DNA from 2 places in the Frigoribacterium sp. PvP121 genome. Region 2 is predicted to be linked to the other one. Evidence: predicted binding sites of a transcription regulator. Region 2 holds the regulator's gene; the other holds the start of a gene.
What was found. Region 2 encodes HspR, which represses chaperone genes until heat shock. Its sites were predicted from a motif close to AAGTTGAGTCNNNNNGACTCAACTT; they were not measured.
Positions count from the first base shown of each region.

Region 1 (4,410 bases), 120 kb from region 2:
ACCCCACGACCCCACGACCGCCCGCGGCACAGCAGCCGCGGCGCACGACAGCCCGCGAGGGCGGAGGAGGCACCATGCGCGAACTCAGGATCGTCAAGGCACTCGAGGCGGTCGAGCGCGAGAAGCGGCTCGACCCGCTCGTCGAGAAGGTCGCCGGCGTCGTCGACGCCGTGCTGCAGCCGCGCGCGCTGCGCGACCTGCTGCACGGCGTGCCCGCCGGCCACCCGCTCCACCCCGTGATGGTGCTCGTGCCGACCGGCGCGTGGATCAGCGCGGCCCTGCTCGACCTCATGCCCGGTCAGGAGCGCCCCGCCCGCACGCTCGTCGGCGCCGGCGTGCTCGCGGTCGCCCCGTCGGCCCTGGCCGGCTTCGCCGACTGGTCGGCGACGCACGAGCAGCAGAAGCGCACCGGCCTCGTGCACTCCGCGGCCAACCTGGCTGGCACCGCCCTCTACGGCGCCTCATACCTCCAGCGGCTGCGCGGCAAGCAGACGAGCGCCAAGGTGCTCTCGTTCGCGGGCCTCGGAGCGGTGGGCCTCGGCGGCTTCATCGGGGGGCACCTCGCCTACCGCCAGGCCGTCGGCGCGAACCACGCGGAGGACGTGCCGCACCTCGTCTCCCCCGGCTGGCACGAGGTCACTCGTCTCGACGCCCTGCCCGAGGGCGAGCTGACCGGCCTCGACCTCGACGGGCAGCCGCTCGTCGCACTGCGTCGCGGCGACGAGGTGGAGGTGCTCTCGAGCGTCTGCAGCCACCTCTCCGGCCCGCTCTCCGAGGGCGAGCTCGTCACCGACGCGGGGAAGCCCGGCGAGGCCTGCGTCTCGTGCCCCTGGCACGACAGCGTCTTCTCGATGCGCACCGGCGAGGTCGTGCACGGGCCGGCGACGTCGCCGCAGCCGCGGTTCGACACCCGCGTCGTCGACGGCACGGTGGAGGTGCGGCTGCCCGACGCGGGCTGACCGCCCGGCCGACCCGCGCCTCCGGCAGGCCCTCGCTCCCGCTCCGGGGCGGTGGGAGCCCGCCGGAGGCGCGGTGCGCGTAGTGCACGGACGCTCGGCGAGCAAGGGCGAGCACGGCCGGGCCCCTCGTGGTTCCGTCGAGGTCATGAGACGACTCCACTACTCCGGCAGCTACATGCTGGTCGGTGACCGCACCTGCAAGGCCGTGCTGCGCTACGCGAGGGCCCTCGCCGAGGCCGACACCTCTGACATCGTGTCGGTGCCCGTCGTGACCGAGGGCGGCAGCAAGGCCTACGCGCACCTGCTGATCGGCCCGGCGAGCCAGGTGTTCTCCACCCCGGTCGAGAACAGCCAGGACGAGCCCGTCGACGAGGACGTCATCCGCGACCTCGAGGAGGCGACGCTGCGCCTCCAGCCCTCCCGGCCGGCCTGGCCGCAGGAGATGCTCGACATCCCCGACCTCGACAGCGAGAGCTACGGCGCCGAGTTCGCGAACGCGCCGGGCGCCGACGCCGAGGGCGACGAGGGCGACGACCAGGGCAAGGCGAGCGCGCACACCAGCGGCGCCGAGGCCGCCGCCGGGCCCGACGGCGCCACGGACGAGCACCTCGCCGGGTCCCGCACCGGCTCCTGACCCTGCTCCTCGTAGCAAATGCCGACCATCGCAGGCTCGGTCGGGTCGCAACACGGGGAAAACCCCGTATTGCCGCGCCGATGGTCGGCATTTGCGACACGGAGCGGTCGAGAGGGCGGAGGGGCCGGAGGCGCGGGGGCGGCGAGGTGAGCCACCCGGGGACCTGACGTGGCGGGTTGAGCCCCCTCCGCTCAACTTTCTCCACCGACCGGGAATGACCAGGGCCTCCCTGCGTTGACTTGAGTCGCAGCCACTCAAGTTTCCCCAGGAGGTCCCATGCCTGCACAGTTCGGCTCCGGCGACGGCGGCTCGTTCGACGAGTTCCTCGCCCGCCTCATGAACGGCGCCCGGTCGGGTCAGACCGGACGCCCCGTCGACATCTCGCGCCTGCTCAGCAGCGCCGCCCACGGGCTCGTCACCCGGGCCGGCGAGTTCGCCACCGGCCGTGGCCACGCCGAGGTCGACTCCCTCCACGTCCTCCGGGTGCTGCTCGACGAGTCGCCCGCCGCCGACGTGGTCCGCCACGCGGGCGTCGACCGCGACGCCCTGCTCCGAGCCGTCGACAGCCGCCTCCCCGGCCCCTCGTCCGACACCCCCAGCACCGTCGCCCTCACCCCGGCCGCCCAGCGCGTCCTGCTCCAGGCCGCGCAGGCCGCCCGCGCGTTCGGCTCGACCTACGTCGACCCCGAGCACGTCTTCTTCTCGCTGGTGGTCGACCAGCAGTCGGTCAGCGGGCAGCTGCTCGCCGCCGCGGGCATCACCCCGCAGGCGCTCCAGGCGTACGTCCGCGACGGGTCGCCGACGGGCGGGTCGACCGCGGGAAGCGCCGCAGGCGCGGCCGGGAGCGGAGCCGGCACGGGCACCGACGCGACCGGTGCCGGCGACCCGGCCCGCGACTCCGGCACCCCCACCCTCGACCAGTACGGCAGCGACCTCACGGCCCGCGCCCGCCGCGGCGAGATCGACCCCGTGATCGGCCGGGCCGACGAGGTCGAGCAGACCGTCGAGATCCTGCTGCGCCGCACGAAGAACAACCCGGTGCTGATCGGCGAGCCCGGCGTCGGCAAGACCGCCATCGTCGAGGGCCTCGCCCAGCGCATCGTCGACGGCGACGTGCCCGAGCTGCTGCAGGGCAAGCGCGTCGTCACGCTCGACCTGGCCGGCATGGTCAGCGGCACCCGCTACCGCGGCGACTTCGAGGAGCGCCTCACCACGGTCGTCAACGAGATCGCCGCGCACCAGGGCGAGCTGATCGTCTTCCTCGACGAGATCCACACGGTCGTCGGGGCCGGCGGCAACGGCGACGGCACCATGGACGCCGGGAACATCCTCAAGCCCCGCCTCGCCCGCGGCGAGCTGCACCTCATCGGCGCGACGACGCTGAAGGAGTACCGCACGATCGAGAAGGACGCCGCCCTCGAGCGCCGCTTCCAGCCCGTCACGGTGCCCGAGCCGAGCATCGACGACGCCGTGCTCATCCTCACCGGGCTCGCCCCGCGCTACGAGGAGCACCACGGCGTCGCGTACGCGCCCGAGGCCCTGCGCGCGGCCGTCGAGCTGTCGGCGCGCTACGTCAGCGACAGGTTCCTGCCCGACAAGGCGATCGACCTCATCGACCAGGCCGGCGCCCGTCGTCGCCTGCGCCTCGGCGGCCGGGTCGACACCGCGGCGCTCCAGGCCCGGCTCGCCGAGCTCGAGTCGTCGAAGCACGCCGCGGTCTCCGCGGAGCGCTACGAGGAGGCGTCGCACCTGCGCGACGAGATCGAGGCCGTGCAGGAGTCGCTGGCCGCGGCGGTCGGGAGCGGTCACGCCGACAGCACGGCGGCGGTCGGCACGGAGGCGGTCGGCACGGAGATCACCGCGGCGGACGTCGCCGAGATGGTCGCGCGCGCCACGGGCATCCCGGTCGCGCGCCTCACCGACGGCGACCGCTCGCGGCTCGCCCTGCTCGAGCAGGAGCTGCACGCCCGGGTGGTCGGCCAGGACGACGCGGTCACCGCGATCGCCAAGTCGGTGCGGCGCAGCCGGACGGGCCTCGGCGACCCCGCCCGCCCGACCGGCTCGTTCCTCTTCCTCGGCCCGACCGGCGTCGGCAAGACCGAGCTGGCGAAGGCCCTGGGCGAGTCGCTCTTCGGCGACGAGGGCGCGATGATCCGGCTCGACATGAGCGAGTACGGCGAGCGCCACACGGTGAGCCGTCTGGTCGGCTCCCCTCCCGGCTACGTCGGCTACGACGAGGCCGGCCAGCTGACCGAGCGCGTGCGGCGGAGCCCGTACTCGGTGATCCTGCTCGACGAGATCGAGAAGGCGCACCCCGACGTGTTCAACCTGCTGCTGCAGGTGCTCGACGACGGGCGGCTGACCGACGGCCAGGGCCGCACGGTCGACTTCCGCAACACGGTCGTCGTGATGACGTCGAACCTGGGCTCGGAGTTCCTCGCCTCGCGCGGCGGAGCCCTCGGCTTCACGCCGACCGGGCCCGTCGGCTCCGACCCCGCGGCCGGGAACGGCTTCGGGTCGGAGAAGGCGCTCCGCGACCGCGTCATGGGCAAGCTGCGGGAGGCGATGCGGCCCGAGTTCCTCAACCGCATCGACGAGATCGTGCTGTTCCGCAAGCTCGACCGTGAGCAGCTGCGCGACATCGTGCGCCTGCTGCTCGGGGCGACCTCGCGTCGCCTCGAGGCCCAGGGCATCGCGGTCGAGGTCGACGACGCGGCCACCGACTGGATCGTCGACCACGGCTACGAGCCCGAGTTCGGCGCCCGGCCGCTGCGCCGCACGATCCAGCGCGAGGTCGACGACCGGCTCGCCGACCTG
Region 1 is NZ_JAFIBR010000001.1:803,601-808,010, reverse strand. Features, by position in the region: gene JOE43_RS03845 (Rieske (2Fe-2S) protein) at 75-959, shown strand; gene JOE43_RS03840 (hypothetical protein) at 1,105-1,593, shown strand; gene JOE43_RS03835 (ATP-dependent Clp protease ATP-binding subunit) at 1,870-4,410, shown strand, end outside.
Region 1: JOE43_RS03835 (ATP-dependent Clp protease ATP-binding subunit) is a predicted target of HspR. The motif match lies at 1,830-1,854, and genes of this name have one in related genera.

Region 2 (4,410 bases):
AGATCGAGGTCACCTTCGACATCGACGCCAACGGCATCGTCCACGTCTCCGCGAAGGACAAGGGCACGGGCAAGGAGCAGTCGATGGTCATCTCCGGCGGCTCGTCGCTGTCGAAGGACGACATCGAGCGCATGGTCCGCGAGGCGGAGGAGCACGCTGCGGAAGACAAGGCGCGTCGCGAGGCCAACGAGGTCCGCAACAACGCCGAGCAGCTCGTCTACTCGATCGAGAAGCTGATCAAGGAGAACGACGAGAAGCTGCCCGCCGACGTCAAGTCCGAGGTCCAGGCCGACGTCGACGCGCTGAAGACCGCCCTCGCCGGCGACGACGACACGGCCATCAAGCCCGCGTTCGACAAGCTCAACGAGAGCCAGTCGAAGCTCGGCCAGGCGATCTACTCGCAGGGCCAGGCCGACGAGGCCGCCGCCGGTGCCGCCGGTGCCGAGGGCGCACCCGCCGACGGCCAGGCCACCGGTGACGACGAGGACATCGTCGACGCCGAGGTCGTGGACGACGACGAGAACGACAAGAAGTAGGTCGACCGATGACTGACGAGCAGAACCGCGCTCCCGACGAGGAGCCCGTCCGCCCCGAGGCCAGCGCGGGGGTGCCGTCGGAGGACGGCGGCACCGCCGCGGTCGACGGCGCCGACGACCTGGTCGAGGCCGAGGCCCCCGACGTCGAGGTGCCCGCGGGCGCCGAGGCGCCGGAGGGCGCGGCCGCCGCGGCCGAGCAGATGGCCGCCGAGGGCGCCGCCGGGGCCGAGCCCCTCAGCGCCGACGACGAGGCCATCCTCGACCAGGCCAGCACCGACCTCGTCGCCGACATGCGACAGGACATGCTGCGGGCCCAGGCCGAGCTGGTCAACTTCCGCAAGCGCGTCGAGCGCGACCGGGAGGCGAACCGCGAGGCGGTCGTCGCCGAGGTCATCCGCTCGCTGCTGCCGGCGCTCGACGACCTCGTCCGTGCCGAGAAGCACGGCGACCTCGCCGAGGGCCCGATGACGGTCATCGCACAGAAGATCCGCGGCGGGCTCGACAAGTTCGGCCTCACGCAGGTCGGCGCGGCGGGCGAGGTCTTCGACCCCACGATGCACGACGCGCTCGTGCAGCTGCCGAACCCCGACGTGACGGTCAACACCGTCGCCGACGTCATCGAGCCGGGCTACAAGATCGGCGACCGGGTCATCCGGGCCGCCAAGGTCGCCGTCCACACCCCGCAGTAGCCCTGCACCTCCACGGCGCGAGCCGTGACCGCGACGCGAGTCGCGACGGGCGGTGGGCTCCTCGACGAGGCGCCCACCGCCTCCCCCGTTCTTTCCTCCGGTGGCCGTGCGCTGCCGGACACACGCAAGAGAGGAGGTGCCCGATGGCGAGTCAGGACTGGTTCGACAAGGACTTCTACGCGATCCTCGGCGTCTCCAAGGACGTCACCCCGGCCGAGCTCAAGAAGGTCTACCGGAAGCTGGCGCGGAAGTACCACCCCGACAGCAACCCGGGCGACGCCGCGGCCGAGGCGAAGTTCAAGGAGATCAGCGAGGCGAACTCGGTGCTCTCCGACCCGGAGCAGCGCAAGGAGTACGACCAGGTCAGGGCCATGGGCTCCGGCGCCCGCTTCACCGCGGGCAGCGGCGGCCCGGGAGGCGGTGGCGGCGGCTTCGAGGACGTCTTCGGCGGCATGTTCGGAGGCGGTGGCCAGCGCCCGCAGTTCCGTCAGGGCGGCGGCGGTGGCGGCGGCTTCGAGGACATCTTCGGCGGCATGTTCGGCGGCAGCGGCGGCGGCTTCGGCCAGACGAGCGGCGGCTACCGCGGCTTCGGCGGCCCGCAGAAGGGCCGCGACATGACGGCCACGACGACGCTCGACTTCCAGACCGCCGTCGTCGGCGAGACCATCTCGCTGCAGGCGTCGAACGGCAAACCGATGAAGGTGCGCATCCCCGCCGGCGTGCACGACGGCCAGAAGATCCGGCTCCGCGGCCGCGGGGAGTCCAGCCCCGACGGCGGCGAGCCCGGCGACATGGTGCTCACCATCGCGGTGCGCCCGCACCCGGTGTTCGAGCTCGACGGCGCGAACCTGCGCCTCGACGTGCCCGTGACGTTCACCGAGGCGGCGCTCGGCGCGACGATCGAGGTGCCGACGCTCGGCGGCGAGCCGGTGCGGCTGCGCGTCGCGCCGGGCACGCCGTCCGGCCGCGTGCTGCGCGTCAAGGGGCGCGGCGTCACGACGAAGACCGGCACCGGCGACCTGCTGGCGACGGTGCAGGTGGCCGTGCCGAGCCACCTCAGCGACGCGGCGCGCGAGGCCGTCGAGGCGCTGGCTGCGGCCCTGCCGGCCGAGAACCCGCGCGACGACCTGATCGCCCGGGCCCGGGGCTAGCCTCGGCAGCACCAGGGCCGGCAGCGGCAGCAGCAGCAGCACCAGGCCCGGCGCCAGCACCAGGGCCGGCAGCACCCGGCACCAGCACCACGAGCAGGAGGGGACGACGATGGCGAGACAGGACGCGGGGCAGCGGCCCCTCGACGAGCACTCGCCCGTCTTCGCGATCGCGATGGCGGCCGAGCTCGCGGGCATGCACGCCCAGACGCTGCGCCAGTACGACCGGCTCGGCCTCGTGGTGCCGCAGCGCACCGCGGGCAAGTCGCGGCGGTACTCGATGCGCGACGTCGTGCAGCTGCGCGAGATCGCGCGGCTCGGCGGCGAGGGCGTCTCGCTCGAGGGCGTCAAGCGCATCCTCGAGCTCGAGAACCAGGTGACGGCGCTGCAGTCGCGCGTGCGCGAGCTGGAGCGGGCGCTGGCCGACGAGCTGGTCACCCGGCCCGGCGCGCGCGTCTTCGCGGCGGGCGAGAGCGGCGTCGTGCCGCTCCGCCACGGCACCCGGCCCACGCGGCAGACCTCGGTCGTCGTCTGGCGGCCCCTGCAGTAGCTGCCGCCCCGTGGGGCTCCTCGAGTGGTCACGAACTGCTGCCCTCGCGTCGGGGAGCAGCACGTCCTGACCACTCGGTGTCTGAGGCGGGGTGCGGCGGGTTCCCGTCACTCCCGGCGGGTCGGCGCCGGCCCGCCCGCGAGGGCGTCGACCCGCCGCACCCTCGGTGCCGTGCGCCGTCTCCGCCACCCCGACGTCGAGTGGTCACGAACTGCTGCCCGCGCGCAGCGAGCAGCACTTCGTGACCACTCGGCGCCACGGTCGGGGACGACGGGCCGGGGCGGGCCGGTAGCCTCGTCCGGTGATCGACTTCGAGCAGCTCCGTCGGTGGCCCGACGTCGAGGCCCCCGAGCTGGTCGCGCACGACGCGACCGACCGCCTCCTGCTCGACACCGCCCGGGAGGCGCTGGTCGCCCACCCGGAGCACGTCACGACCATCGGTGACCGCTACGGAGCCCTCACCCTCGGCGCCGCCGAGCTGGTCGGCCCGCACGAGCTCCGCGTGCACCAGGACGCCCTCTCGGGCGAGCTCGCCCTCGCGGCGAACGCGGAGCGCCTCGGCAGCCGTGCCTCGTGGCGCTCGCTGCCGCTCGACCCCTCGCTCGTCGAGGGCGCCCGGGTGGTGCTCCTGCAGCTGCCGCGCGGCCTCGACGCCCTCGACGAGATCGCCGAGCTGGTCGCGGCCCACGCGCACCCCGAGGTGCAGCTCGTCGCCGGTGGCCGCGTCAAGCACATGACCCCGGCGATGAACGACGTGCTGCGCCGCCACTTCGGCACCGTCTCCGCCGGTCTCGCCCGGCAGAAGTCGCGCCTCCTGACCGCCTCCGGTCCGCGCTCCGACGCCGGAGCCACCGCCTCCTCGGCTGGTACCGCCTCGATGTGGCCTCGCTCCGAGCGGCACGGCGACCTCGTGGTCGTCGCGCACGGCGCGGCCTTCGCCGGCTCATCGATCGACGTCGGCACCCGAGCGCTGCTGGAGGCGCTGGCGGTCGGGGCGCCCGAGGCGTCGCACGTGGTCGATCTCGGGTGCGGAACGGGGGTGCTTGCCGCCGCCTACGCGCTCGCGCACCCCGAGGCGCATGTCGTCGCGACCGACCAGTCGGCGGCCGCCGTGGCGTCGGCGCGCGCGACGGCCGAGGCGACCGGCGTCGGTGACCGGGTGGAGTCGCGGCGTGACGACGCAGGAGCCTCCCTGCCCGCAGGCTCCGCCGGCCTGGTGCTGCTCAACCCCCCGTTCCACGTCGGCGCCACCGTGCACGCCGGCCTCGCGCACAAGCTCTTCGCGGCGGCCGCGCGCCTCCTCGAGCCGGGCGGGGAGCTCTGGTGCGTCTGGAACTCCCACCTCGGCTACCGCAGCGCGCTCGAGCGCACCGTCGGGCCGACGCGTCAGGTCTCGCGCGGGCCGAAGTTCACCGTGACGGTGTCCACCCGCCGCTGATCTCGCCCCTTCTCGTCCTGCTTCTCTCGTCAGTTGCCGTTTTGGGGGC
Region 2 is NZ_JAFIBR010000001.1:926,478-930,887, forward strand. Features, by position in the region: gene dnaK (molecular chaperone DnaK) at 1-536, shown strand, start outside; gene JOE43_RS04405 (nucleotide exchange factor GrpE) at 545-1,225, shown strand; gene JOE43_RS04410 (DnaJ C-terminal domain-containing protein) at 1,369-2,376, shown strand; gene JOE43_RS04415 (heat shock protein transcriptional repressor HspR) at 2,486-2,923, shown strand; gene JOE43_RS04420 (methyltransferase) at 3,225-4,361, shown strand.